DNA from 2 places in the Stenotrophomonas genospecies 3 genome. Region 2 is predicted to be linked to the other one. Evidence: riboswitches for the same ligand, from Rfam matches in the RefSeq annotation. Region 2 holds a riboswitch; the other holds the start of a gene.

Region 1 (14,560 bases), on a different contig from region 2:
CAGTGCGCCGGCCGGAATCGCGGCAAGAATGCCGTCATCGCCCAGGTACACGCCTTCGACGTGGCGGCTGGCCGGCAGCATCGAGATCACCACCTCGGCATCGGCCAGGGTTTCGCGCGCCGATGCGGCCGCGCTGGCGCCAGCATCGACGGCGGCCTGCACCGCGGCCGGGACCAGATCGAACACGCGCACGGTGTGGCCGTTCTTGACCAGATTGGCGGCCATCGGGCCACCCATGTTGCCCAACCCGATGAATGCAATGCGGCTCATGCAAGGCTCCTTTCAACAAGGGGAGTGCCCAGGTCGGCCAGCGGATGCGCGGCATCGGCCCAGGGGGAAGCGAAGAAGGTGTCGGCCCACGCGCCGGTGGCCTCGGCCAGGGTGGCCGGGTTCCACTGCGGATTGCGGTCCTTGTCGATCAGCAGCGCGCGGATGCCTTCGGCGAAATCACCGTGGGCGGCGCAATGCAGGGCGACGATGTACTCCAGGCGATAGATCGCGGCAAGGTCCTGGCCGGCACTGCGGCGCTGCAGTTCGTACGACAACCGTGCCGAACCCGGTGCACCGGCGGCGAGGGTCTTCTGTGCCGCCTGCAGCCAGGCATCGTCGGTCTGCAGAGTGGAGATGCGGCCGATGATCGCGGAGAGGTCATCGCCTTCGCACAGCGCATCGACCTGCGCCGCATTGGCCAGCAGCGGACCGGTCGCGGCGTCACTGGCATGCGACTGCAGCAGATGGCTGAGGCGTTCGTGGTTGTGTGCGGCGTTGCTGGACCACGCGACCTGCAGCAGCGCATCGAACACCGCGCTGCGGCGTTCTTCGGCAACATGCACGTCGGCCAGGCCGGCGTAGATGGCGTCGCCCGGGTTCAGCAGCGCGCCGGTCAGGGCCAGGAACAGGCCGCCCTTGCCCGGCACGCGCGGCAGCAGCCAGCTGCCACCCACATCGGGGAAAAGGCCGACGGTGATTTCCGGGAAGGCCAGCTTGGAGCGCTCGCTGACCACGCGGTGGCTGGCGCCGGACATCAGGCCGATGCCGCCGCCCATCACGATGCCGTGGCCCCAGCACAGGATCGGCTTGGCGTAGGTGTGGATGAGGTAATCGACGCGGTATTCAACGTCGAAGAACTCAGCGGCGTAGTCGTTCTCGCGGATGTCGCTGCGGCCGGCCTCGCGGAAGTCGACCATGCTCTTGTACAGGCTGTGCAGGTCACCGCCGGCGCAGAACGCCTTTTCGCCGGCACCCTGCAGCACCACCATGGCGATGCCATCGTCGTCGGCCCAGGCATTCAACTGCTTCAGCAGCAGGTGTGCCATCGGCAGCGAGAAACCGTTGAGCGTACGCGGCGCATTGAGCGTGGCGATGCCGATGCGCGTGCCATTGCCAGCCACGCGCTCTTCGAACAGCACCGGTGCGTCGTCGGCAGCGGTGTCGGTGCTCATGCGTTCTTCCACTGCGCAGCGCGCTTTTCCAGGAAGGCGGTCACGCCCTCGACCTGGTCGGCGGTGTCGAACAGGTCGACGAAGGCTTCGCGTTCGGCCACCAGCGCCGAAGCGTGGGTACCGGTGCGGGTGGCCTGCACCAGAGTCTTGCAGGCGGCGATGCTGGTCGGGCTCTGCTTGCCGGCCTTCTTCGCCCATTCCAGCGCCAGCGCCTTGGCTTCGCGCTTGCCGACCTTTTCTTCGGCCAAGCCAATGCGCAGTGCGGTGTCGGCGTTGATGCGCTCGCCCAGCAGGATCATGCGCTTGGCCCAGCCCTCGCCGACCAGGCGCGGCAGGTTCTGGGTGCCACCGGCGCACGGCAGCAGGCCGACGGTGGCCTCCGGCAGCGCAACCTGGGCATGGTCTTCAATGATGCGCAGGTCGCAGGCCAGCGCGCATTCCAGGCCACCGCCCATGGCGTAGCCGTTGATCGCGGCAATCGACACGCCACGGAAACCGGACAGCGCTTCGAAGGCTTCACCGAAGCGGCGCGCGGCTTCACGCGCAGCGGCCTTGTCGCCGGAGGCGAACTGGTTGAGATCGGCACCGGCGGAGAAGAACTTCTCGCCGTCACCGGTGATCACCAGCGCGTAGATCTCGCGGTCTGCGTTGAGCGCGCCGACCAGATCACGCAGCGCCGACAGGCTGTGCACAGTCCAGGTATGCGCCGGCGGGTTGTTCAGGGTGACCACGGCGGTGTGGCCATCCACCTCCACCTTCAAGCCCACGTGCTCCTGGGTACGCCAATCCTTCATCGCAGTTCCTCTTCGGTGTTGAGCAGGTGACGGGCAACGATCACCCGCATGATCTCGTTGGTGCCTTCCAGGATCTGGTGCACGCGGCAGTCACGCAGCAGGCGCTCGATCGGATATTCGCGGATGTAGCCGTAGCCACCGTGGATCTGCAGTGCTTCGTTGCAGACGTTGAAACCGGCATCGGTGGCGAAGCGCTTGGCCATCGCGCACCACACGTTGGCGTCGCTGGCACCGGCATCGAGCTTGCGCGCAGCGGTGTGCACCATCTGCCGGGCGGCCACCAGCTGGGTGACCATGTCGGCCAGCTTGAACTGCAGTGCCTGGAACTCGGCCAGTGCCTTGCCGAACTGGCGGCGCTCGCCCATGTAGCGGCGTGCAGCGTCCAGCGCACCCTGCGCCGCACCCAGCGAGCAGGCGGCGATGTTGATGCGGCCGCCATCGAGTCCCTTCATCGCCAGCTTGAAGCCGCCGCCTTCCTCTCCCAGAAGGTGGCTGACCGGTACGCGGACGTTTTCGAAGGTGATGCCACGGGTGGGCTGGCTGTTCCAGCCCATCTTCTCTTCCTTGCGGCCGAAGCTGATGCCCGGCAGGTCGGCCGGCACCGCAATGGCGCTGACACCGCCGGCACCGGCACCACCGGTACGCGCCATCACCACCAGCAGCTCGGTGGCACCGGCGCCGGAAATGAAGGCCTTCGAGCCGTTCAGCACATAGAAGTCACCATCGCGCACGGCGGTGGTCTTCAACGACGCCGCATCGGAACCGGCACCCGGTTCGGTCAGGCAGTACGAGGCCAGCTTGTTGCCCGAAGACAGATCGGTGCCCCACTCATCGCGCAGCGCCGGCTGGCCCCACTTGGACACCATCCACGAGGCCATGTTGTGGATGCTGATGTACGCCGCGGTCGACGGATCGACGCTGGCGAGCTCCTCGATGACGACGGCGGCGTCCAGTCGGCTCAGGCCGCTGCCGCCCACTTCCGGGTCCATGTACAGACCGCAGAAGCCCAGTTCACCGGCCTTGGCGATCGCCTCGCGCGGAAAGATGCCCTCCGCATCCCATCGCGCGGCGTGCGGCGCCAGTTCGGCCTGTGCGAAGTCGCGCGCCGCCTCGCGGTACGCCTGCTGCGCTTCTTCCAGTTCCGTCGTCATCGAGTGGCTCATGGCTGCTCCTGCCGTTACTTCAGGCTGATCGTGGTGTTGACGCCATGGCTGAGCGTCTCGTCATCGAACCAGCGCGCGGTGACCGTCTTGGTCTGGGTGTAGAACAGCACCACCTGCTTGCCATACGGACCCAGGTCGCCCAGCTTGGACGCGCGCGAACCGGTGAACGAGAACAGCGGCACCGGCACCGGGATCGGCACGTTGATGCCGACCTGGCCGACGTCGATGTCTTCCTGGAACCTGCGCGCGGCGGCGCCGGACTGAGTGAACAGTGCGGTGCCGTTGCCGTTCGGGTTGCTGTTGACCATCGCGATGGCCTCTTCCAGCGTCTCTGCTTCGAGGATGACCAGCACCGGCCCGAAGATTTCTTCCTGGTAGATGCGCATGTCGGTGGTGACACCGGCAAAGATGGTCGGGCCGACAAAGTTGCCCTTTTCGAAACCATCGACCTGCGGCTTGCGGCCATCGAGCACCAGCTTGGCGCCCTGCTCCACACCCGACGCGATCAGGCCTTCCACGCGCTCGCGGGCGCTGCAGGAAATGACCGGACCGACGTCGGTGCCGGCGACGGTGCCGCCGCTGACCTTCAGGGTCTTGGCCTTGGTGACCAGGTCCTGCACCCAGTTGCGTGCTTCACCGACCAGCACCAGGGTGGAGGCGGCCATGCAGCGCTGGCCCGCGGCACCGAAGGCGGCGCCGACCATCGCGTTGAGGGTCTGTTCCTTGTTGGCGTCCGGCAGCACCACGGCGTGATTCTTGGCGCCCATCATGCACTGCACGCGCTTGCCGGCCAGCGAGGCACGGTTGTAGACGTGGGTGCCGACGCGGGTGGAACCGACGAACGACACGGCCTTGATGTCCGGGTGGTCGCAGATCGCGTTGACCACTTCCTCGCCGCCGTGGACGACGTTCAGCACGCCCTTCGGAATGCCTGCTTCCAGCGCAAGCTCGACCAGGCGCATGGTGACCATCGGGTCCTGCTCGGACGGCTTGAGGATGAAGGTGTTGCCCGTTGCAATCGCCATCGGGAACATCCACAGCGGGATCATCGCCGGGAAGTTGAACGGGGTGATGCCGGCGCACACGCCCAGCGGCTGCATGATCGTGTAGGTGTCCACGCCATTGGCCACGTTGTTGGCCAGCTCGCCCAGCTGCAGGTTGCCGATGGCGGCGGCGTGCTCGACCACTTCCAGGCCGCGGAACACATCGCCTTCGGCGTCCGGCAGGGTCTTGCCCTGTTCGGCGGTGAGGATGTGGGCCAGCTCGCTCATGTTCTCGCGGATCAGCTGCTGGTACTTCAGGAAGATGCGCGCACGGGTGCCGATCGGGGTCTTGCGCCAGGTCTTGAAGGCTTCCTTGGCAGCGGCGACGGCGGCGTCCACTTCGCCGGTGGTGGCGAACGGCACCTTGGCCAGCACGTCCTGGGTGGCCGGATTGATCACGTCCTGCCAGTGGGAGGTGGCCGATTCAACGAACTGGCCATCGATCAGCATGCGGATACGGGGCGCTGCAACAGTCATGACGACAATCCCACAGGGTGCGAAAGATGCTTGGCATTATTCACAGCACCCACCTCGATTTCCGGGCTGAATCCGCTTAATCTGGCCAACACGCCAGACGATTCATGTTAATTCTGTGAATTATTCAGCCCCCCAGCGACAACTTGGCCTGCGCCTGCTGCGGCTGCGCGAGCAGAGCGGCTACAGCCAGGCGGATCTGGCACGGGCGCTGGGGCTGTCGGCCAGCTACCTGAACCAGATCGAGCGCAACAAGCGCCCACTGACCCCGGCTGTGCAGAAGAAGCTGGGCGAGGTATTGGGCGACGTTTCCGCACTGTTCGACGAGGATGAGCCCGCCGCCCTGCAGGAAGCGCTGGGCGAGACCCTGCGCGATCTGGGCCTGGCCGAGGTCAGCGCCACCGAACTGCGCGCGCTGGCCGGCAACCTGCCGCAGGTCAGCCGCGCGCTGCTGGACCTGCACCGCCGCCACCTGGCGCTGCGCGAGCATGCCGCGGCGCTGGAATTCCAGCTGGGCGAGCCCGGTGCCGGCAGCACCCTGCCCGCTGGCGACCAGGTACGCGAATTCTTCAACCGCATGCACAACCACATTCCCGAGCTGGACGAGCTGGCCGAGCAGCTGTTCGCCGAGTGGGGGCTGTCGCCCGGGCATGTGGCACCGCGGCTGCGCCAGCTGCTGGCCGACCGCCATGGCGTGCTGGTGGAAGTGGCCGCACTGCAGGCCGGGCGCGAGAAGCGGCAATACGATGCCGGTGCGCGGCGGCTGTGGCTGCCCGATTACCTGGAGCCCGGCCAGCAGGCGTTCCAGATGGCGGCCGAGCTGGCACTGCACGGCTACCTGCCGCAGATCGATGCGGTGGTGGCGCGTGCCGGCTTCACCGATGACGCGCGCATCGCGCAGGCAAGGATCGGTCTTTCCAACTATTTCGCCGGCGCGCTGGTGATGCCGTACATGCGCTTCCTGCGTGCGGCCGAAGCCAGCAGCTACGACATCGAACTGCTGGCGCACCAGTTCGGCGTCGGCTTCGAAGCGGTCTGCCATCGGCTGAGCACACTGGCACGGCGCAGTGCGCCTGGCCTGCCGTTCTTCTTCATCCGCGTGGACCGCGCCGGCAATGTGTCCAAGCGTCATTCGGCCACCGATTTCCACTTCTCGCAGGTGGGCGGCTCGTGCCCGCTGTGGATCGTCTACGAGGCGTTCAACCAGCCCGGCCGCATCCTTACCCAGACCGCGCGCATGCCCGACGGGCGCCGCCATTTCTGGCTGGCGCGGCAGGTCAGCAGCGGCCCGGTCGGCCATGGCCAGCCACGCAAGACCTTCGCGGTGGCGCTGGGCTGCGATCTGCAGCATGCCGAGCGACTGGTGTATTCGCTGGGGCTGGATGTGCAGAGCCCGGGGAACTCGGTGTCGATCGGACCGGGTTGCCGGGTGTGCCCGCGCGAGGACTGCATGCAGCGCGCGTTCGCGCAGTTGCCGGGGCAGTAGGGGGTTCTGCAGAGCTGCGCCCTGCACCTGCTTCAATCCAAGGCAACAGCAAAAGCAACAGCGGGCTTTCCGTGGGATGGCGGGGTGGGTCCGGTTGCGGGGGACGCTGCAAGTCCCCCTCCGGGGCCCGGCCCAGCCGCTGGCGGCTGTGCGTTCGGGCGCTTGCGAAGCAATGCTTCGCAAGCAAAGCGCCCTCACCCATGTAAGCTCGGTCGCCGCTTGCTCGTGTGCGCAGTCCTGCGCACACGGCAAGACCGGGGTTGGGCGTCCTGCCCAACCCGCCCGAGGCATGCCTCGGGCCCATGCGGCTCACGCCCCCGCAACCGGACCCACCCCGCCTTCGACAGATCTCCGCGAGCTGTCGAAACGGCATCCTTTGCTGCTGTGGGTAGGTGTCGACCTTGGTCGACACGGTGGATCCACGTCGTGCGTGGATGCTCTTCGATGAATGTTCGAAATATTCGATTTCGATGGGGTTCCATCCACGCATGGCGTGGATCTACTACCGGGTCAGTAGATCGGCGTGACCTTCATCTGCGGCAGCGGACGCGGTGCGCCGTCGGTAAGGTCCGGGCCGAGGTCTTCCCAGGTACGTCCCTGCTCGACCATCAACCCCCACAGCTGCTGCGAGGCCAGCCGCTTGTCTTCCGAGCCCAGCTTGTACGACGGCGGTGCCGGTTCCCCGCGGGCAACCATCGAATAGGCCGCGCGGTAGGCCAGTACCTGCTGCGCCGGATCATCGGTGCGTGCCACTTCCAGCGTGTAGCGCTGGTAGGCCGAGGCCAGGTTGCGCCAGCGGATCCAGTAGTGGTTCTCGAACGAGAACGAACAGAAGCGCGCACCGGCGAGGCTGCCCTTGTCGGCGATGCGGGTCAGCACCTCCTGCGGCATGTCCAGGTTCATGCCGCCTTCGTCGCCCTGCAGGCTGACGTGCACGATGCGGTCGCGGTAGCCCGGCGCGCGCGCCTGCAGCAGATCGCGCCAGTTCTGCATGGTCGCCACCACCGCGAACAGGAAGCGGCCCAGCTCGGCGGCCGCCAGCGGTGTGGCGATCGACTGGTAGGTGCGCTGCCAGCCGTGTCGGTTCTCGGTGGGCAGGAACACCGCGTGCTCCAGCGACTGGCGGCCACTGCTGCCGTGGTTCACCTCTTCGGCGTGCTGCGGGTAGACCAGATTGATGGCGAAGGTCGGCCAGCGCGGCAACGCGGCATCGAACAGATGGATCGGGAAATTGCTGCTGATGCCACCATCGGAGAACCAGCAGATGCGGAAGGCGGTGATCACCGGGCCGCAAGCCTGCCCGGCGCTGGTCAGCCCTTCCATGCTGTCGGCCACGTTGTGCTCGGGGTCGGCCGCCGGCGCGGTCGGCTCGCAGCGTCGTTCGCGGCGTGAGGGTTCATGCAGCGGCACCGCGCTGATCAGCAGCGGGAAGCTCAGGCTCATGCGCGTGGCCACCAGCACCGGCAGCTTCGGGCCCGGCGGCAGGTGGTAGTACTGCCGCCCTTCCACCTCCAGCGGCGGGCCGGCCTGCGTCACCAGCCACTGCACCACGCTGGCCGGGAACAGCTGCTCGAATTCCTCGCGCAGGAACCAGAACTGCGCGCCGCCCAGCGGCAGCGTGCGCGGCTCGTTGTGCGACACGCAGGTGGTGATCATCTGCAGGCTGATCGCATGCGGGCTGTCCGGCTCGCCGGCATAGCGCGGCGCGTCGTGCAGGTCGGCGAAGGTGAGCGGTGCATCCAGCGGCTTGCCGGACAACTGCTGCAGGCATTCGTGCAGCCACTCGGTCAGTGCCGGCGTGCGTGCATCGCGGCCGAGGCCGCTGCACAGGCCCAGCAGATTGCGTCGCGCCACGCGTGCCACACGAAGCGCGGCACCGGCCACACCCGCACCGTACGCGCACAGCAGCGACGGCAGCAGCGTGGCCGCCACCCCGCTCCAACCACCGCCCCACCAGCCCAGGCCGAGCAGCAGCGCCAGCGACACCAGCACTTCCAGCGGCGCGATCTCGAACACGGCAACGGCCAGGCACAGCAGCTTGTGCGGCAGGCTGGCTTTGCCGGTCAGCACCACCAGCAGGCGATAGGCCGCGCGTGCGCCGCGTGCGGGCTGGAACAGGCTGTAGATGAAGCCGCGCCGCGACAGCTGCGCCGACACCGCCGACAACCCGCCATAGCCTGCATCGCCGGGCAGGTGCTCGCCGGCCTGCTGGCGACGATCACCGCAGGCCGCCGCAGCCGCCACGGCGGCGGCGATGGCGCCGGCCGAAGTGCCGCCGATGCTCTTGAAGCGATACTCGCGCGCCAGCGCCAGTACCGCATTGGGGTACACGATGCCGCTGGTGATGCCGCCTTTCATGACCAGATCGCAGTACTTGTCCGCCACTGTCTTGCCCCCGAGCATGCCGTCCGCCGCGTGGGTGCCAGTATGGCGCAGGGGCTTCTCAGGGCCTGAGAACAACGGCGCAGTCCGCGTACGCAATGCGCCGTTCAGCAGAAAGCACGGCTGCAGGCTTGACCCGCCCCGCCATCGGCGTAGCATCTGCAGCAAGCCAAGGGACAGACCCGCGGCTGCCACAACGACATGAGGGATTCTCATGGAATTCGACTATCTCGTCTTCATCGGGCGATTCGAGCCCTTCCACAACGGCCACGCCGCCGTTGCCCGCCTGGCCCTGAGCCGGGCCCGCAAGCTGATCTTCCTGGTCGGCTCTGCCGATACCCCCCGCAGCCTGCGCAATCCCTGGACCGTGGCCGAACGTGCCGTGATGATCCAGGCCGCCCTCGATGGCCACACCGACCGCCTGCTGATCCGCCCGCTGCGTGACCACCTGTACAACGAAGCGCAGTGGATCGCCAACGTGCAGCGCCAGGTGGCTGAAGCCCTGCGCAACGACGGCGCCGCCGCCGATGCGAAGGTGGGCCTGATCGGCATGGACAAGGACGCGTCCAGCTACTACCTGCGCGAGTTCCCGCAGTGGCCGCTGGTGGACGTGCAGCACACCGCCACCCTGTCGGCCACCGAGCTGCGGCGCTACCTGTTCGAAGCCGGCGACGTCGACTTCCACGGTGCGCTGCTGATGCTGCGTGGCAATGTGCCGGCGCCGGTGTACGACATGCTTGAAGCGTTCCGCAAAAGCGCGCCTGCCTATGGCCAGCTGGTGGCCGAGTACCGCTTCATCGAACAGTACAAGGCCGCCTGGAAGGATGCGCCCTACGCGCCCACCTTCGTCACCACCGATGCGGTGGTGGTGCATTCGGGCCACGTGCTGCTGGTGCGTCGCCGCTCGGAACCCGGCAAGGGGCTGTGGGCGCTGCCCGGCGGCTTCGTCGGCCAGGAACAGAGCCTGCTCGACAGCTGCCTGCGCGAACTACGCGAGGAAACCCGGCTGAAGATTCCGCTGCCGGTGCTGAAGGGTTCGCTGAAGGGCCAGCAGGTCTTCGACCACCCCGACCGCAGCCAGCGCGGCCGCACCATCACCCACGGCTTCCACTTCGAGTTTCCGGCCGGTGAACTGCCGCCGGTGCGCGGCGGCGATGACGCCGACAAGGCGCGCTGGATACCGGTGAGTGAAGCCCTGGACATGGGCCCGCAGCTGTTCGAAGACCACCTGCACATCCTGGAGTATTTCCTCGGCCGCGGCTGACAGGCCCGGCCTCCCCACTGGCGGATAGACCGCTGGTGTCACTCGACGCGAAGGAGCTTCCGTCATGCACTACCTCGATAATCTTCTCCTCAACACCGACAGCTACAAGGCCAGCCATTGGCTGCAGTACCCGCCGGGTACCGATGCCACGTTCTTCTACGTCGAATCACGTGGCGGCCTGCACGATCGCACGGTGTTCTTCGGCCTGCAGGCGATCCTCAAGGACGCGCTGGCACGACCGGTCACCCACGCCGACATCGACGACGCTGCTGCGGTATTCGCCGCGCACGGCGAACCGTTCAACGAGGCCGGCTGGCGCGATATCGTCGACCGGCTTGGCGGCCACCTGCCGGTGCGCATCCGCGCCGTTCCCGAGGGCAGCGTGGTGCCCACCCACCAGGCACTGATGACCATCGAGTCGACCGATCCGGCTGCGTTCTGGGTGCCGTCGTACCTGGAAACGCTGCTGCTGCGCGTGTGGTATCCGGTCACCGTGGCCACCATCAGCTGGCACGCACGGCAGACCATCGCCGCGTTCCTGCAGCAGACCAGCGACGACCCGCAGGGGCAGCTGCCGTTCAAGCTGCACGACTTCGGCGCGCGCGGTGTATCGAGCCTGGAATCGGCCGCGTTGGGCGGTGCCGCGCACCTGGTCAACTTCCTCGGCACCGATACCGTGTCGGCGCTGTGCCTGGCACGCGCGCACTACCACGCGCCGATGGCCGGCTATTCGATTCCGGCCGCCGAGCACAGCACCATCACCAGTTGGGGCCGCGAACGCGAGGTGGACGCCTATCGCAACATGCTGCGCCAGTTCGGCAAGCCCGGTTCGATCGTGGCGGTGGTGTCGGACAGCTATGACATCTACCGCGCGATCAGCGAACACTGGGGCACCACCCTGCGCGATGACGTGATCGCGTCGGGCGCCACCCTGGTTATCCGTCCCGACTCGGGTGACCCGGTGGAGGTGGTGGCCGAAAGCCTGCGCCGGCTGGATGAAGCCTTCGGCCACGCGATCAACGGCAAGGGCTATCGCGTGCTCAACCACGTGCGGGTGATCCAGGGCGATGGCATCAATCCGGACACCATCCGCGCGATCCTGCAGCGCATCACCGACGACGGCTACGCCGCCGACAACGTGGCCTTCGGCATGGGCGGTGCACTGCTGCAGCGGCTGGACCGCGATACGCAGAAGTTCGCGCTGAAGTGCTCGGCCGCACGGGTCGAGGGTGAGTGGATCGACGTCTACAAAGATCCGGTCACCGACGCCGGCAAGGCCAGCAAGCGCGGCCGCATGCGCCTGCTGCGCCACCTGGACGATGGCAGCCTGCATACGGTGCCACTGCCGGCCAACGGCGACGACACCCTGCCGGACGGCTTCGAGGACGCAATGGTGACCGTGTGGGAGAACGGCCGCCTGCTGCACGACCAGCGGCTGGACGACATCCGCACGCGGGCGGCCGTGGGGCATTGAAGGTGCATCCCGACCGGGGTCAGAGCCCGCTGCGTGGCAGCGGGATCCGACCCCTTCCTTCCGCTGGGGTCGGATCCCGTTGCAGCGCAGCGGGTTCTGACCCCTGCGCTCTTGACCGGCGCCACCAACAGGTCCACCTTGCACACGCCGAAGGTATCCCTCCCATCGCTGCGGCGCGGGGAGGGGTTTAAACGGGAATCCGGTGAAGGCGCCTCGCGCGTCCATTCCGGAGCTGCCCCGCAGCGGTGAATGGAAACGAATCCTGCCAACAGCACTGGGCTCGCGCCTGGGAAGCGGCGGGTAGTAGGTGGGCTGCGGCCCGTGTCCATCAGCCCGAATACCGGCCCCGGCCGGGGGACACGACCGTCCCCTGACTCGACCTGGAATCTCCGCGGGGAGGTTGCCGGGGCCGTCGTCGTCCTGCGCGTGCAGGCGGTGTGGCCGCGCGCGTCCTGTTCACGGTATCCGGCCAGACCCGTTCACCCACGCGCTGATGCATGGGCCACCGCCGTTGCCGGCGGTCCATGCGGTACCTGACGATGACCGAGCTCCAACGCCCCACCCTGACCCTGCCCGCCGACGGCAAGCGCCTGCTGCTGCATTCGTGCTGCGCGCCCTGTTCCGGCGAAGTGATGGAGGCGATCACCGCCTCCGGGATCGACTACGCGATCTTCTTCTACAACCCCAACATCCACCCGGTGAAAGAGTACGAGCTGCGCAAGCAGGAGAACATCCGCTTCGCCGAGCAGCACGGCATTCCTTTCATCGACTGCGACTACGACACCGACAACTGGTTCAGCCGTGCACGCGGCATGGAAAACGAGCCCGAACGCGGCATCCGCTGCACGATGTGCTTCGACATGCGTTTCGAGCGCACTGCGCTGTATGCGCACGAACACGGTTACGACACCATCAGTTCGTCGCTGGGCATCTCGCGCTGGAAGAACATGGCGCAGATCAACGACTGCGGCATCCGTGCCGCGTCGCGCTATGAAGGCCTGCAGTACTGGGACTACAACTGGCGCAAGGGCGGCGGTGCCAGCCGCATGATCGAGATCAGCAAGCGCGAGCAGTTCTACCAGCAGGAATACTGCGGCTGCGTGTACTCGCTGCGCGATGCCAACCGTCACCGCCGCGAGAATGGCCGCGAACGGATCAAGATCGGCCTGCTGTACTACGGGCAGGACGCTGAGACGCCGCAGGGCGATTGACGTGTGGGCATGGGGCGGCCACGCTGGTCGCCCCTTCTGCTGTACCGGAACTGCCATGACCGCCCTGCCCGCCGATGTCGCCCTGCTGGTGATCGACCTGCAGCCGGACTTCATGCCCGGTGGCGCGCTGGCCTGCGACCAAGGCGATGCGCTGGTGGCACCGATCGCCGATCTGCTGGCACAGCGCCGCTACCGCACCGTGGTGGCAACACAGGACTGGCACCCGGCCGACCATGCCTCGTTCGCCAGCCAGCACCCCGGCCAACGCCCCTTCGAGACCATCCTGCTGCACGCGCAGCCGCAGACCCTGTGGCCGGACCACTGCGTGCAGGGCAGCGCCGGTGCCGCGCTGCATCCGGGCGTGGACTGGACCGTGGCCGACCTGATTCTGCGCAAGGGCACGCGCCAACAGGTGGATTCATACAGCGCCTTCCGCGAGAACCATGGCCCCGATGGCGAGCGCCCGGCCACCGGCCTGGCCGGCTGGCTGCACGAACGCCGCATCCGCGAAGTGCACGTGTGCGGCCTGGCCCGCGACTACTGCGTGCTGTGGAGCGCGCAGGACGCGGTGAAGTCCGGCTTCCGGGTGAAATTCCTGTGGGAGCTGACCAAGCCGGTGACCGACGCCAACGACGCGATGGTGCGCGAGGCGCTGGGCAAGGCGGGGATCGCGATCGCCTGAGGCGTGACCGCCGGGCATGGCCCGGCGCTACCGCGCACGTCGCTTATGCCGCTTGCGCGCTCCTGCCCACAACAACACAATCGATTCATCCAGCCCCCTAACTACGCCCCCCTATAGATCGCGGGACGGCCGAACCGGGGGCTTTTCATTGGATGAAATCAGGATTCGGTAGTGCCGGCCGCTGGCCGGCAACCTCGGGATCTCTGCAGTTGCCGGCCAGCGGCCGGCACTACCGGATAGCACCCGTGGTAGCGCCGGGCCATGCCCGGCGGACGCGGGATGGGCGATTACCGGAACACCACCGTGCGATGCCCATTGAGCAGGATGCGGTGCTCCACATGGCGGCGAACCGCGCGTGCCAGCACCAGCGATTCGGTATCACTGCCCAGCCGCACCAGTTCGCGCGGCGCCATCGCGTGGTCCACGCGGGCCACGTCCTGTTCGATGATCGGTCCTTCGTCCAGATCCTCGGTGACGTAGTGCGCGGTGGCGCCGATGATCTTGACCCCGCGCGCGTGCGCCTGGTGGTACGGCTGCGCGCCCTTGAAGCTGGGCAGGAAGCTGTGGTGGATGTTGATCGCACGGCCGGCCAGCGCGCGGCACAGCGTGGGTGACAGGATCTGCATGTAGCGCGCCAGCACCACCAGGTCGATGCGCTCGCGCTCGACCAGGTCGATGATCTGCTGCTCCTGCACCGCACGCGTATCGGCGGTCACCGGCAGGTGGTGGAACGGAACCTGGTAGGACGCGGCCAATGGCGCGAAGTCGGCGTGGTTGGACGCTACTGCGGCAATGTCCACCTTCAGCTGGCCGCTGTGGGCACGGAACAGCAGGTCGTTGAGGCAGTGCCCTTGCTTGCTGACCAGCACCAGCAGGCGTGCGCGGCGGCGACCATCATGCAGCTGCCAGTCCATGCCGAAGCCGGCGGCGAGCGTGGCCATGGCGGCGTGCACGGTCTCCAGCGGCAGGCCGGCATCGCGATCGAAATGCACGCGCAGGAAGAAGCGGCCGCTCTCCTCATCGCCGAACTGCTGGGCGTCGAGAATGTTGCAGCCGTGGTCGAACAGCAGGCCGGATACGCGGTAGACGATGCCGGTACGGTCGGGGCAGGACAGGGTGAGGATGGAATCGGGGCGCATCGCCCG
Region 2 (14,560 bases):
GTTGACCCGGGCGGGCGCAGCATGGCCCCGTCGCCCCTTCCCGGAGTCCGCCATGTCCCTTACCCGACGCCATCTGCTGGGCCTGGGCGGTGTTGCCACCGCCGCCGGCCTGCTCGGCCTGGGGGCCTGCAGCCGTGCCGCCCCGGCCGCCGCTGAAGCGCGCCCGTCGCGACAGTTCGAGGTCATGCGCAGCGATGCCGACTGGCGCCAGCGCCTGACCCCGGCGCAGTACGCAGTGCTGCGCCAGCAGGCGACCGAGCGCCCGTACAGCAGCCCGCTCAACAAGGAACACCGGCAGGGCACGTTTGCCTGCGCCGGCTGTGCGCTGCCGCTGTTCTCCTCCTCCACCAAGTTCGAGAGCGGCACCGGCTGGCCCAGCTTCTGGGCACCGCTGCACAACGCCATCGGCGAAGACCGCGACGTCACCTTCGGGATGCTGCGGGTGGAGGTGCACTGCCGCCGCTGCGGCGGCCATCTCGGCCATGTGTTCAACGATGGGCCACGCCCGACCGGGCTGCGCTACTGCATGAACGGTGCGGCGATGGTGTTCGTTCCCGGTGCCCCTGCTGGCACTGCCGACGGCTGGCGGGTGCCGGTCGGTTCTTCCCCTGCTTCCGGAGCCTGACGATGCTGCTGTTGCTGCTTGCCTATCTGGGGGGCGCGCTGACCCTGCTCAGCCCCTGCATCCTGCCGGTGCTGCCGTTCGTGTTCGCGCGTGCCGATCGCCCGTTCCTGCGCAGCACGCTGCCGTTGCTGCTGGGCATGGCGCTCACCTTCACCGTGGTCGCCAGCCTGGCCGCGGTGGGCAGCCAATGGGTGGCGCAGGCCAACCAGGTTGGACGCTGGATCGCCCTGCTGCTGATGGCGCTGTTCGCGATCGCGCTGCTCTGGCCGCGGCTGGCCGACCACCTGCTGGCACCGTTCCAGCGCGTGGGTGCCCGCCTGAGCGCACGCGCCGATGCGGCGGATGCCGCGGGGCACGGCGGCGCGTGGACCTCGCTGCTGATCGGCATCGCCACTGGCCTGCTGTGGGCGCCGTGCGCCGGGCCGATCCTCGGCCTGGTGCTGACCGGTGCTGCCCTGCATGGCGCCAGCGTCGGTACCAGCACCCTGCTGCTTGCCTATGCATCGGGTGCGATCACCGCGCTGGCGCTGGCGGTGTGGGTCGGCGGCCGGGTGTTCCGTGCGCTGCAGGCGCGGCTCGGCCTCGGCGATGTCCTGCGCAAGGTGCTGGGTGTAGCCGCGCTGCTGGCCGTCGTAGCGATCGGCCTCGGCTGGGATACCGGCCTGCTGACCCGTCTTTCGACGGTCAGCACCGCGCGCATCGAGCAAAGCCTGCTGGACGCAGTACCCGGCGCGCAGCCGGCGGCACCGCCGATGATGATGATGGCCGGCGCCAATGCAGGTGCCGATGCACCGCTGCCGGTGGAAGGCACCCTGCCCGCGCTGGAGGGTGCCACCGGCTGGCTCAACAGCCCGCCGCTGAGTGCACAGCAGCTGCGCGGCAAGGTGGTGCTGGTCGATTTCTGGACCTACTCCTGCATCAACTGCCTGCGCGCGATGCCGTTCGTGCACGAATGGGAACGTCGCTACCGTGACCATGGGCTGGTGGTGCTCGGCGTGCACACGCCGGAGTTCGCCTTCGAACGCAACCCGAGCAATGTGATGAAGGCGGTGCAGCAGCTGAAGGTCGAGTACCCAGTGGTGCTCGACAACCAGTACACGATCTGGCGCGCCTTCAACAACCGCTACTGGCCGGCGCAGTACTTCGTCGACGCGCAGGGCAACATCCGCGGCCATCAGTTCGGCGAGGGCAACTATGCGCGCTCGGAACAGATGATCCGTCGCCTGCTGACCGAAGCCGGGCAGACCAACCTGCCACCACCGGCCGATCCCGCTGCCGCCGACCTGAAGGGCGTGGCCGTGCAGGCCGACATGGGCAACCTGCGTTCGCCGGAAACCTACCTGGGCCACGCCCGCGCCGAGCAGTTCGCCTCGCCCGGCGGGCAGCGCAGCGACACCGCGTTCGACTACACGCTGCCCACCACTCTGGCGTTGAACCAATGGGGACTGTCCGGGCGCTGGACCGTCACCGACGAAGCCGCACAGCTGCAGCAGGCCGGTGGCCGCATTGCCTTCCAGTTCCATGCGCGCGACCTGCACCTGGTGCTGGCACCGAGCGAGGACGGCAAGCCAGTGCGCTTCCGCGTCTGGCTGGATGGCAAGCCGCTGCCCGCCGCCGATGCCGGCAGCGATGTCGGCGCCGATGGCAGCGGCGTGGTCAACGAACACCGCTTGTACCAGCTGGTGCGCCAGCGCGGCACGGTCGGCCCGCATCGCTTCGAGATCGAATTCCTCGATGCGGGCGTGCAGGCCTATGCCTTCACCTTTGGTTGAAACGGGAGGACATGATGAAACTCTCCTTTGAACAGGGCGTCGCCGCCGGTGTCGCCGGCCTGGTGGCCACCGCTTTGATCGCCGGCGTGCTGCTGGTCGATCACGGCGCGGTCGCGGCGCCGGTCGAGGCCAGCGCGCAGGTCAAGGCGCTACCTGCGCCCAGCGGCGACGCCGCGTTCCACGATGACGCCACCCATGCCAGCGTGGTGTTCGCCGGCGGTTGCTTCTGGGGCGTGCAGGGCGTGTTCCAGCACGTCAAAGGCGTGAGCAATGCGGTGTCCGGCTACATCGGTGGCAGCGCGGCCAATGCGCGCTATGAGCGCGTCAGCGGTGGCCAGACCGGTCATGCCGAAGCCGTGAAGATCGACTACGACCCGCGCCAGGTCAGCTATGGCCAGCTGATGCAGGTGTTCTTCTCGGTGGTGCACGACCCGACCCAGCTCAATCGGCAGGGACCGGACCAGGGCAGCCAGTACCGCTCGGCGATCTTCAGTGATGACGCACGCCAGCAGGCGGCCAGCCGCGCCTACATCGCCCAGCTCGGCCAGGCCGGCAGCTACCGCGCACCGATCGTCACCCAGCTGGTCAGCGGCCAGCACTTCTACCCGGCCGAGAGCTACCACCAGAACTACATGACCAACTACCCGCAGGCGGCCTACATCCGCTACTACGACGCACCGAAGCTGGCGGCACTGGGCAAGCAGTTCCCGGCGCTGTACCGGCGCGACGCGGCGCTGGTGCCGATGCGGTAACGACCCGGGTAGTGCCGGCCGCTGGCCGGCTCCTGCGGATCTGGGGATCGCCGGCCAGCGGCCGGTACCACCTCCCAAAAAAAGACGCACGGCCATCCAGCCGTGCGCTTGGGAAGTATCGGCCGTGCCCCGATCAGGCCCGTCCGACGATGACATGCTAGGCTCGCCATCATCATGGGTACAGCACCAGATGGCGGGAAGTTCGATGGATACAGATGACCAGAGCGCGATGATCCCACCCCGCTACCAACGGCTGTCCGATGAACTGGCCGAAGCCATCCACGGCGGACGCCTTCCGGTCGGCAGCCGCCTGCCTTCACTGCGGCAGATGGCTCTGCAGCGAAGGCTCAGCCTGAACACGGTGATCGCGGCCTATCGCCAGCTGGAGGACGCCGGCCTGGTCATTCCGCGGCCCAAAGCCGGCTTCGAGGTCGCGCCGCGATTGTCGGTGCCAGAGCGTTCGCTGCGTGATACCCCGTCCGCCCCCACCGCACCACTGCAGCAGGTGCTGATGGCGCGCGTGCTGGAGGCACAACGTCGCTCCGGAGTGATCGACCTGGCCTTCGCCGGTCCGCGCGGTCGCCAGTTCTATCCGGGCGCACAGCTGGCCCGTCACACCGCGCAGGTGCTGCGTCACGGCCAGCAGACGGTGGAGACCTACGCGCGCCCCAACGGTTCACCCCGGCTGCTGGCGCAGATCGTGCGCCGTGGTCCACGCATGGGCCTGCACACCCACAGCGAGCGGCTGCTGCTGACCCACGGCGCGATGGAGGCCCTACAGCTGGCACTGCGCGCGGTCACCCAGCCCGGTGATGCGGTCGGCATCGAGGCGCCGTCCTACTTCAACCTGTACCCGTTGCTGGCCAACCTCGGCCTGCGGGCCATCGAGCTGCCCACCCACCCGCAGCACGGCCTGGATGTCGATGCACTGGAAGCGATGCTGGAGCACACGTCGCTGGCCGCACTGGTGGTGATGCCGACCGTGCACAACCCGCTGGGCTGCACCATGCCGACACCCGCCAAACAGCGCTTGGCCGAACTGGTCAACGCACGGCAACTGCCGCTGATCGAAGATGCGGTGTATGCCGAGCTGCAGTTCTGCGAACCGCCGGCGCCCTTGCTGAAGGCCTTCGATCGCGATGGCTGGGTGATGGTGGTCGGTGGGTTTTCCAAGACACTGGCGCCGGATTACCGTATCGGCTGGCTGGATGGCGGCCGCTTCGCCGAGCGCATCGCGCTGCTGAAATTCCAGTCCACCGGTGGCGAGCCTCAACTGCTCGGCGATGCGGTGGCGGCGTATCTGGAAGCCGGCAGCTACGAGCACCACCTGCACCGCATGCGCCGGCTGTATCGCGAACAGGTGGGACGGCTGCGCCAGCTGGTGGCCGAACACTTCCCGGCCGGCACCCGTGCCACCGAGCCACAAGGCGGCTTCCTGCTGTGGCTCGAACTGCCGGGCGTGGATACGCGTGAGCTGTTCGAGCGTGCGCTGGCAGAGGACATCGTGTTCATGCCCGGCCAGGTGTATTCACGTGGTGCGCGCTATCGCCACTGCCTGCGGCTGTCGTGCTGCCAGACGCTGGATGCGCGCTTCATCGGTGCGGTTGAGCGGCTCGGTGCGATCGCGAAGGAGCTGGCGGCTGCGGCACGGTAACGCCGGCCGCTGGCCGGCAACCTCGGGATCGCCGGGTGGATGCAGTTGCCGGCCAGCGGCCGGCACTACCCAGGATCACTCAAGCAGGTGCACGCCCAGCGCTTCGCCATCCGCTCCCGGCAGATACGGCAGCCGCCCCCAGCACGGCATCGGCAGGCGCTGCTGCAACGTCGCAATGGAACGACTGGGTGCGATTGCGCGGGAGCTGACAGCTGCAGCACGGTAGTGCCGGCCGCTGGCCGGCAACCTCGGGATCGCTGAGTGGATGCAGTTGCCGGCCAGCGGCCGGCACTACCCAGGGTCACTCAAGCACGTGCGCGCCCAGCGCCGCGTGTACTCGCGCGGCGCACGCTACCGCCACTGCCTGCGGCTGTCGTGCTGCCAGACGCTGGATGCGCGCTTCATCGGTGCGGTGGAGCGGCTCGGTGCGATCGCGAAGGAGCTGGCGGCTGCGGCACGGTAACGCCGGCCGCTGGCCGGCAACCTCGGGATCGCCGGGTGGATGCAGTTGCCGGCCAGCGGCCGGCACTACCCAGGATCACTCAAGCACGTGCGCGCCCAGCGCCGCGTGTATTCGCACGGCGCGCGCTACCGCCACTGCCTGCGGCTGTCGTGCTGCCAGACGCTGGATGCGCGCTTCATCGGCGCGGTGGAGCGGCTCGGTGCGATCGCGCGGGAGCTGGCAGCTGCAGCACGGTAGTGCCGGCCGCTGGCCGGCAACCTCGGGATCGCCGGGTGGATGCAGTTGCCGGCCAGCGGCCGGCACTACCCAGGGTCATTCGAGCAGGTGCGCCGACAGCGCTTCGCCATCCGCTCCCGGCAGATACGGCAGCCGCCCCCAGCACGGCATCGGCAGGCGCTGCTGCAACGTCGCGATGTTCTCATCCTGGCGCTGCATCACCGGGTCGATGTGGTTGCCGATCCAGCCCAGGCACTCCACGCCACTGGCCTGCAGCGACTGCGCAGTCAGCCGTGCGTGGTTGACGCAGCCCAGCCGCATGCCGACCACAAGTACTACCGGCAGATGCAATGCACGCACCAGGTCAAGCTGGTCCAGCGTGGTCGAGACCGGCGCCAGCCAACCGCCAACACCCTCCACCACCACGACATCGGCCTGCGCACGCAGGCGCGCGAACGCGGCCACGATCTGCGCCAGCTCCACCTGCACGCCATCCTCGGCTGCGGCCAGCTCCGGCGCCAGCGGCTGCCGCAGCGCGTACGGATTCAGGTCGGCATAGTCCGGCACCGGCCAACTGGCCGCCTGCAGCGCCAGCGCGTCCTCGTTGCGCAGGCCCTGCCCCAGATCTTCACTGCCACTGGCCACCGGCTTCATGCCGACTGCGCGCAGGCCGCGCCGGCGCAGTGCATGCAGCAGCGCGGTGCTGGCCGCGGTCTTGCCGATCTCGGTATCGGTGCCGGTGACGAACAGGGCAGGCGGCAGCGTGGCGGGCAACGGCATCGATAAGCTCCAGCGGGGCAACAGAGCCTGCATTATCGCCGGCCCGGCGCGCTTGCTAGACTGCGGGCATGTTCGCCAATGCCTCGCTTACCGGCAGCAAGCCGGAACAATACGCCCAGCTGCTGGAACAGGCCCGTGGCCTGGTCTACGCCGAGTCCGACCGCATCGCCAACGCGGCCAACCTCTCCGCACTGGTCTATCACGCTCTGCCCGACCTGAACTGGGTGGGCTTCTACCTGTACGACGGCAAGGAGCTGGTGGTCGGCCCGTTCCAGGGCCTGCCGGCCTGCGTGCGCATCCCGCTGGACAAGGGCGTGTGCGGTGCCGCCGCCAGCCAGCGCGTGACCCAGCGCGTGGAGGACGTCTATGCCTTCCCCGGCCACATCGCCTGCGATTCGGCCTCGCGCTCGGAACTGGTGGTGCCGTTGCTGCGCGGCGATGAACTGATCGGCGTATTCGACATCGACAGCCCGAAAGTCGGCCGCTTCGATGCCGACGACCAAGCCGGCCTGGAAGCCATCGCCCGCGTGTTCGTCGAGGCGCTGGGATGAGCGCACCGAAGCTGCGCAACATCGGCCCGAAGAGTGCGGCGTGGCTGCGTCAGGTCGGCCTGCGCAGCCGCGAGGATCTGGTTGCGATCGGCGCGGTCGGTGCCTTCGTCAAGGTCAAGCGCGCCGGCTTCAAGCCCAGCCTGAACCTGCTCTATTCACTGGAAGGCGCGTTGCTGGACTGCCATTGGCAGGAACTGAGCGAGCCGCAGCGTGAGGCGCTGGTGCAGGATTACGAAGCGCGCATCGCTGCGCATCCGCTGAAGGCGGCCGGCCCCGCTTCGGGCCCGGTGCATGAGCAGCGCTTCGATGCTGACGACGACGCTGAGGACAGCGTGGCCGAGCGCGCGGACGAGGATTGAGGCCTCCGCGTTCCTGGGGATGCCGGCCAGCGGCCGGCACTACCACTGTGATGCGGGATCGGTAGCGCCGGGTCATGCCCGGCGACTGCGGTCAGGGCTGCTGCAGCTCCAGCAGCTCACCCACCAGCCCGATCTCGCCACGCTCCAGCCACACCCGCAGGCGCGTGCCGTGGTCGATGCGCAGCGCCCAGCACAGCGACATCGGCAGACCGCAGACCTGCGACAGCACCATGCGCAGTGGGCCGCCGTGGCTGACCACCAGCGTCGGCACCGGATCGTCATCATCAAGCAGGCGATCCAGCGCGCGCGCGATACGCCGCTCGAAGTGGCCCCAGCTTTCGCCGTTCGGCGGCGGGAATGCATGCGGGTCGGCATGGAAGGCCGCCAATGCATCCTCCGGCAGGTCGAACAACGACTGTCCGTCCCAATCGCCGAAATCCAGCTCTTCCCATTCCTCGTCCGCTTCCACGTCCAGCCCGCGCGGGGTGGCCAGGGCCATCGCCGTGTGCAGCGAGCGCAGCCGCGGCGAACTGATCACCCGCTCCCAGGGCTGCGCAGCGTAGGCGTCGACCAGTTCCTGCGGCAGGCGGGCCAGCTGCGGTGGATCACTGCGGCCATCGAGGAACTCATCGCGACCGTTGCCGGCATGGCGGACCAGGTCGAGGATCATGCGTGCGTCCTGTACAGGCAACGCGGGAACAGCGGAAAACGGGCGGACATCGGCAACGGCACCACGGGATCGAGGGACCATTCTAAGGGCACAGCAAAGGCAGTCGAGCAGGCTCGACGCTACGGGCCGCCTGCGATGCCGTAGACTGCGCGCACTTCCAGGTGACCTGCGGCCACGGCCGGCAGGTTGAAACGGGAAGCCGGTGACGCGTGGATCCACGCCAGGCCGGCGCTGCCCCCGCAACGGTAAGCACGTCAGTTCCAGGCAACAACGCCACTGTGCCGCAGGCATGGGAAGGCGCCTGGACGGTGGCCTCGCGCCACCCGGCGGCAAGCCCGGAGACCGGCCAGGAAGCCTCAGGTCGCGATGCGGTGGGCATGGCGCTGGATGACCGCAGCCTGCGCTGCGGCGTCGGCGCATGCCTGCCCTCGCGGCTCCTCCCCTTCGCCACGCGGGCGTGCGTGGCACCTGGAGTCCCCCATGAAGCTGCAGTCCCGAATGCTGTCCCTGGCCGTGCTGGCCGCCCTGCCCGCGCTGGCCCAGGCCGCCGATGACACCACCGCGCTCGACCAGATCCTGGTCACCGCCACCCGCACCCCGATCGCCCTGCAGGACAGCATCGCGCCGGCCCAGGTGATCGACCGCGCGCAGATCGAATCCAGCCAGGCCACGTCGCTGCAGGAACTGCTGCGCGGCCGCGCCGGCATCAACCTGACCAACTCCGGCGGCCTCGGCAAGCAGAGCTCGCTGTTCCTGCGCGGCACCAACTCGGGCCACACCGTGGTGCTGGTGGATGGCGTGCGCATCAACAGTGCCGACCTCGGCCTGGCCATGTACCAGGACCTGCCACTGGCGCAGATCGAACGCGTGGAAATCGTGCGCGGCCCGCAGTCCAGCCTGTACGGTGCCGACGCCATTGGTGGCGTGATCCAGATCTTCACCCGCCGCAACCAGGGCGATTTCGCTCCGCACTTCCAGCTCGGCGGTGGCAGCAACGGCCTGCGCGAAGCCAGCGGCGGCATCGGCGGTGGCACCGAACGCGGCTGGTTCGGCGCCGACATCGCCTACCAGCATTCCGACGGCATCGATGCCTGCCGCGGCTCCGCCTCGGTGTTCACCGCGGGCTGCTTTGCCGACGAGCACGACCGCGACGGCTACCGCAACCTGTCCAAGAGCCTGCGCGGCGGCTACAGCTTCAACGACCAGTGGACCGTGGAAGGCAGCGCACTGCGCGCCGACGGCAAGAACCACTACGACGGTTACTACAACTATTCGGAAACCCGCCAGCAGGTGCTCGCTGGCAAAGTGCGCTACACCCCGTCTGAACGCCTGGCGTTCACAGCCAACGTCGGCCGCAGTGACAACGAGTCGGACAACTTCGGCGCACCGGGGGTGTTCGGCAGCGCGCAGACCCATCGTGACAGCGCCTCGCTGCAGGGTGACTTCGGCGTGGCCGAGGGCCAGCTGCTGAGTGCAGGCGTGGATTGGAGCGAAGACAACCTGGATGGCAGCAGCGCGGGTTACCTCGTCGACAGCCGCCGCAACACCGGCGTGTTCCTGCAGTACCAGGGCCGCTTCGGCCGCCACCAGCTGCAGGCCAGTGCGCGCAACGACGACAACCAGCAGTTCGGCAACCACGCCACCGGCAGCGTGGGCTGGGCGATGGAACTGGAGCACGGCCTGCGCGTCAATGCCAGCTACGGCACGGCGTTCAAGGCGCCGACCTTCAGCGACCTGTACGACCCGTGGAGCGGCGTGCCGACGTTGAACCCGGAGAAGTCCAAGAGCGCCAACCTTGGCGTTTCGCAGCAGGGCCAGGGCTGGCACTGGGGCCTGGACGTGTACGAGACCCGCATCGATGACCTGATCACCTACGATGCCTCCACGATGAAGATGCGGCAGGTGGAGAAGGCGCGCATCCGTGGTGCCGAGCTGACTGGTGGCATGCTGCTGGCCGGCTTCGACATCAATGCGCAGCTGAGCTATACCGACCCGCGCAACCGCACCCACGGCAGCACCCAGTTCGACAACTGGCTGCCGCGCCGCGCGCAGCAGACCGCGCGCCTGGACGTCGACCGCCGCTTCGGTGACGTCCGCGCCGGCCTGACCGTGCAGGGTGCGGGCAAGCGCTATGACAACGCCAGCAACTCGGTGAAGGTTGGCGGCTACGGCACGCTGGACCTGCGCGCCGAGTACGCGCTGACGCCGTCGTGGTCGCTGCTGGCGCGCGCCGCCAACGTATTCGACCACACGTATGAAACCGTGGCGTGGTTCAACCAGCCCGGCCGCGAGTACCAGCTGAGCGTGCGTTACCAGCCGAAGTGACCGCGACGGTCATGGTAGTGCCGGCCGCTGGCCGGCAACATCATGACCTTCGGCAGCGCATCCCGGGTTGCCGGCCAGCGGCCGGCACTACCCAATGCGCCGATCCGGGATTGCCGGCCAGCGGCCGGCACTACCCATTGCGTCAGCCCGGGTTACCGGCCGGCGACCAGGGATGTCCGTTGCATCAGCCCTGCAACCCCGGCAACTCACGCAGGTCGTCGATCACCGCCACCGCATGCGCGGTGGCCAGGTCCAGGCCACGCGGATAGCCGTAACGCACCAGTGCGATCGGCATGCCCGCATCTTCGGCGGCGCGGTAGTCGGTCAACGAATCACCCACCATCAGGCATGCGTCCACCGGCAGCCCAAAGTGCGCGGCGACGTGCCGCAGCGGTTCACCACTGGGCTTGCGCTGCGGCAGGGAGTCGCCACCCAGCACCAGCGCGAACGCATCACCAATACCCAGATGCTGCAGCAGCGGTGGCACCAGCGCTTCGGGCTTGTTGGTGCAGATCGCCAGCGGCACGTTGCGCGCACGCAGCTGCGTCAGCGCTTCGGCCACGCCATCGAACAGGCGCGGGCTGCGCAGCAGGCACTCACGGTAGTGCACCATGAACACCGGCATCACTTCGGCCAGGTCCACCTCGCGGCCGGCCGCATGCACGGCCTGTTCAACCAGGCGGCGCACACCGTCGCCGATCCAACCGAGCACCGTGGTTTCCGGCACGCGTGCCACACCGATGTCCTCCAGCGTGCGGTTCAGTGCTTCGGCGATATCAGCTGCGCTGTCGACCAGCGTGCCATCAAGGTCGAACACGACCAGCGGATAGGGATACGACAAGGGACGGCACCTGCATGACGTGGGGCCGTCCATTGTACGCCGCTGGTTTTTGCGCCGATCCGCCTCAGCCGATCCGGCGCGCGCGGGTCGCCAGGAAGGTGGGCAGATAGCGGTCGATCAGGAAGCGCGGCTGCGGCTGCCAGTCTTCCATGAAGCGATCGATGACGAAGCCGGCATCGAGCTGCCCACCGATCAGTTCGGTCAGGCTGTGGCCGAAGGTCAGCGCATCGCCGCGTGCCAGCTTTGCCTCGCGCTCGGCTGGCGCCAGGTCTTCCAGGTCCGAATAGGGAATGGCGTACTGCGGCCGGATCAATCCCTGTGCATCGAGCTGCGGATCACGCGCACCGACGAACAGCACCGGGTTGTAGAAGCTCGCCATCAGCATCCCGTCGCGTGCCAGCACACGGCGGCATTCGGTCCACACCGGGCGCACGTCGGGCACGTACAGGTTGGAGATCGGATGGAACACCACGTCGAAACTGTCGTTGGCAAACACGTGCAGATCGCGCATGTCACCCTGCACCGTGCGCAGCTGCAGGCCATCACGCGCAGCGACCTGGCGGTCCTGTTCCAGCTGCCCGTCGGAGAGATCGAACACGGTGACGTCAGCGCCCGCAGCGGCCAGCACCGGTGCCTGCTGGCCACCGCCCGAGGCCAGGCACAGGATGCGACGGCCCCGCACATCACCCATCCAGTCCAGTGGCAACGCGCGGGGCGTCAGGTGCACCTGCCAGCGGCCTTCGCGCGCGGCGGCAATCGTTGAACTTTCCACCGGGCGCGACCATTCGCGCACTTCGCTGGCCTGGCGGTCCCAGGCAGCACGGTTGTGGTCGATCAAGGCCTGTCCATGGTTCATGTGTTCTCCTTGCCCGGTGGGCGCCAATCCAGATCCTGGAAGGCCGGGCTGGCGAAACACTCGCCCAGGAAATCCAGGAATCGCCGCATGATAGCGGGCTGCTGGCGCCGTGACGCGTACACGGCATGAATGCCGAGTTCGTCCAGGCTGAATTCGGGCAGCAGTTCGATCAGCTCGCCACTGCGCAGCAGCGGCGCCACCTGGTAGGTCGGCAGCATGGCGATGCCGGCACCGGCGCGCACCGCCTCCAGCAGCAGCGAGGCCTCGTTGGCGCTGATGTTGCCGCCCACCGCCACCGACAGCGAACGCCCATCGCGGTGCAGCTGCCACAGGCTCTTGCCGACGTAGTGGTGGGTCAGGCAGTTGTGCGCGGCTAGGTGCTCGGGGGCGGTCGGTGTGCCACGCGCCTGCAGGTAGGATGGCGTCGCGCACAGCACCGAGCGGCAGGTGGCCAGCCGCCGTGCGATCAGGCTGGGATCGATCTGGCGCGCGATGCGCACGGCCAGGTCCACCCGCTCCTCCACCAGGTTCACCGTGCGGTCGACCAGCAGCAGCTCGATGCGCGCCGCCGGATGGCGCGCGACGAAGCCGGCCACCGCCCGCGCCAGGTGGCTCTGCCCGAATGAGACGCTGGCGGTCACCCGCAGCGTCCCGTGCGGCTCGGGATCATCACTGGCCAGCTCGCCCTGCAGTTCTTCGCCGATCGCCAGCATCTGCCGGAAGCGCGCCAGCGCCGCCTCACCGGGGCCGGTCAGGCTGACCCGGCGCGTGGTCCGGTGCAGCAGGCGAGCGCCCAGCCAGCTCTCGACCTCGGCCAGGTAGCGGCTGACCATTGCCCGCGACATGTCCAGCACCTCGGCGGCGGCGGTGAGGCTGCCGCGCTCGGCCACCTCGACGAACACGGTCATGGCGGTCAATCGGTCCATATGCTCGATCCATGCAACAAACAAGCGCGTTATACGCTGTTTTTCGAGCAACTGCAGCAGCCTAGAGTGGCCCCATTCCCACCCCACACCGCCCCACGGAGTCATGCCATGAAAATCGCCCTCGTTGGTTCCACCGGCAACATCGGCCGCCAGATCGCCCGCCACGCGCTGGCCCGCGGCCACGAACTCACTGTCATCGTGCGCAGCGCGCAGGACCTCCCGGCCGAGCTGGCCGGTGCCCATCCGGTGATCGCCTCGCTGGATGACCAGGACGCGCTGGTTGCCGCCATCACCGGCCACGACGTGCTGGCCAGTGCCTACGGCCCGCGCCCGGGCGATGACATCGGCCGCGTCGGTGAAGTGGCCGCGCAGCTGGCGGCCGCCGCACGCAAGGCCGGCGTGCCGCGCCTGGTGGTGGTCGGTGGCGCCGGCAGCCTCGAAGTCGCACCCGGCGTGCAGCTGGTCGATACCCCCACCTTCCCGGAGGCCTACAAGCCGTACGCGCTGGCCCACCGTGAGGCGTTCAACCGCCTGCAGGCAGTGGATGACCTGGACTGGACCTTCTTCTCGCCGGCCGCCGAAATCGGCCCGGGTGAAGAGCGCGGCCAGTACCGCGTGCAGCCCAAGGCGTTCCTCGCCGACGCCAGCGGCCACAGCCGCATCAGCTACGCCGACTACGGCGCCGCCTTCGTCGCCGAACTGGAGACGCACGCGTACCCGAAGCAGATCATCACCGCAGCGTATTGATCCACGCACGTCCCTTGTAGAGCCAAGCCCGCGCTCAGCTCTACGCGAACCTGCGGCCGGGCAATGGCCCGGCTCTACACAAGGAATTCCCATGCGTACCGCTGCCCTGCTGCTTCCCCTCGCCCTGGCCGCCAGCTTCACCAGTGCGCCGCTGCTGGCCGCACCGGCCACCGCGGCGCCGGCCACGGCCACGAAATCCCAACTGCACCTGCAGACCTTCCATCCCGGCCCGCAGGCGATGTTCTCGGTGTCCTCGGTGCTGATCGAAGGCCGCCACGACGCGATCCTGGTCAATGCGCAGTTTGGTGCCAGCGACGCGCGCAAGCTGGTCGAGCTGATCCGCGCCAGCGGCAAGCAGCTGACCACCATCTACATCAGCCACGGCGATCCGGACTACTACTTCGGCCTGGCCACGCTGCAGGACGCGTTCCCGCAGGCGCGCATCGTCGCCACTGCGCAGACCGTCGCCCACATCCAGCAGACCCAGGCCGGCAAGCTGGCCTACTGGGGACCGAAGATGGGCGCCGACGTGCCGGCGCGCATCGTGGTGCCGCAGGTGCTGGACGGCGATGCCCTGCAACTGGAAGGCCAGCGCCTGCCGCTGATCGGCCTCGATGGCCCGACCCCGGACCGCACGGTGCTATGGGTGCCGTCGCTGCGCGCGATCGTCGGTGGCATTCCGGTGGTGGCCGGTGAACATGTGTGGATGGCCGACACGCAGACGCCGAAATCACATGCCGACTGGCTGCAGACCCTGCAGCGGCTGCAGGCGCTGAAACCGAAGGTGGTAGTGCCGGGGCACTACGCGCCGGGCGCGGCGCTGGATGCCAGTGCGCTGCGCTTCACCGCGGACTACATCCGTGCGTTCGATGTTGAGGCGGCAAAGGCGAAGGACAGTGCGGCACTGGTGAAGGCGATGCAGGCGCGCTACCCGAAGCTGGCGGGCGTGGAGTCGCTGGAGTTGAGTGCGAAGGTGGCCAAGGGCGAGATGCAGTGGCCATGAGGTAGGGAGTTTTCTTTTGC

What was found. Region 2 has a riboswitch for cobalamin ahead of btuB (TonB-dependent vitamin B12 receptor). Riboswitches for the same ligand answer to the same signal wherever they lie in the genome.
Region 1: it holds a riboswitch for cobalamin, as region 2 does, so the genes downstream of both, ACX9OT_RS17705 (epoxyqueuosine reductase QueH) here and btuB (TonB-dependent vitamin B12 receptor) in region 2, are expected to answer to the same signal.

Annotation. Positions count from the first base shown of each region.
Region 1 covers NZ_JBTMUR010000014.1:30,301-44,860, reverse strand. The annotation lists gene mmsB (3-hydroxyisobutyrate dehydrogenase) at 1-270, opposite strand, end outside; gene ACX9OT_RS17745 (enoyl-CoA hydratase/isomerase family protein) at 267-1,442, opposite strand; gene ACX9OT_RS17740 (enoyl-CoA hydratase) at 1,439-2,236, opposite strand; gene ACX9OT_RS17735 (acyl-CoA dehydrogenase family protein) at 2,233-3,399, opposite strand; gene ACX9OT_RS17730 (CoA-acylating methylmalonate-semialdehyde dehydrogenase) at 3,414-4,919, opposite strand; gene ACX9OT_RS17725 (helix-turn-helix domain-containing protein) at 5,035-6,402, shown strand; gene ACX9OT_RS17720 (patatin-like phospholipase family protein) at 6,913-8,805, opposite strand; gene ACX9OT_RS17715 (bifunctional nicotinamide-nucleotide adenylyltransferase/Nudix hydroxylase) at 8,999-10,048, shown strand; gene ACX9OT_RS17710 (nicotinate phosphoribosyltransferase) at 10,113-11,522, shown strand; cobalamin riboswitch at 11,656-11,885, shown strand; gene ACX9OT_RS17705 (epoxyqueuosine reductase QueH) at 12,047-12,733, shown strand; gene pncA (bifunctional nicotinamidase/pyrazinamidase) at 12,789-13,415, shown strand; gene purU (formyltetrahydrofolate deformylase) at 13,703-14,554, opposite strand.
Region 2 covers NZ_JBTMUR010000015.1:226-14,785, reverse strand. The annotation lists gene msrB (peptide-methionine (R)-S-oxide reductase MsrB) at 53-625, shown strand; gene ACX9OT_RS18245 (cytochrome c biogenesis protein DipZ) at 628-2,397, shown strand; gene msrA (peptide-methionine (S)-S-oxide reductase MsrA) at 2,412-3,149, shown strand; gene ACX9OT_RS18235 (aminotransferase-like domain-containing protein) at 3,355-4,803, shown strand; partial or broken gene ACX9OT_RS18230 (dethiobiotin synthase) at 4,879-4,983, opposite strand; gene ACX9OT_RS18225 (hypothetical protein) at 5,069-5,266, shown strand; gene ACX9OT_RS18220 (hypothetical protein) at 5,306-5,503, shown strand; gene bioD (dethiobiotin synthase) at 5,579-6,262, opposite strand; gene ACX9OT_RS18210 (GAF domain-containing protein) at 6,331-6,813, shown strand; gene ACX9OT_RS18205 (TfoX/Sxy family protein) at 6,810-7,172, shown strand; gene ACX9OT_RS18200 (histidine phosphatase family protein) at 7,264-7,842, opposite strand; cobalamin riboswitch at 7,985-8,207, shown strand; gene btuB (TonB-dependent vitamin B12 receptor) at 8,323-10,167, shown strand; gene gph (phosphoglycolate phosphatase) at 10,352-11,008, opposite strand; gene ACX9OT_RS18185 (class I SAM-dependent methyltransferase) at 11,073-11,864, opposite strand; gene ACX9OT_RS18180 (LysR family transcriptional regulator) at 11,861-12,790, opposite strand; gene ACX9OT_RS18175 (NAD(P)-dependent oxidoreductase) at 12,899-13,537, shown strand; gene ACX9OT_RS18170 (MBL fold metallo-hydrolase) at 13,629-14,540, shown strand.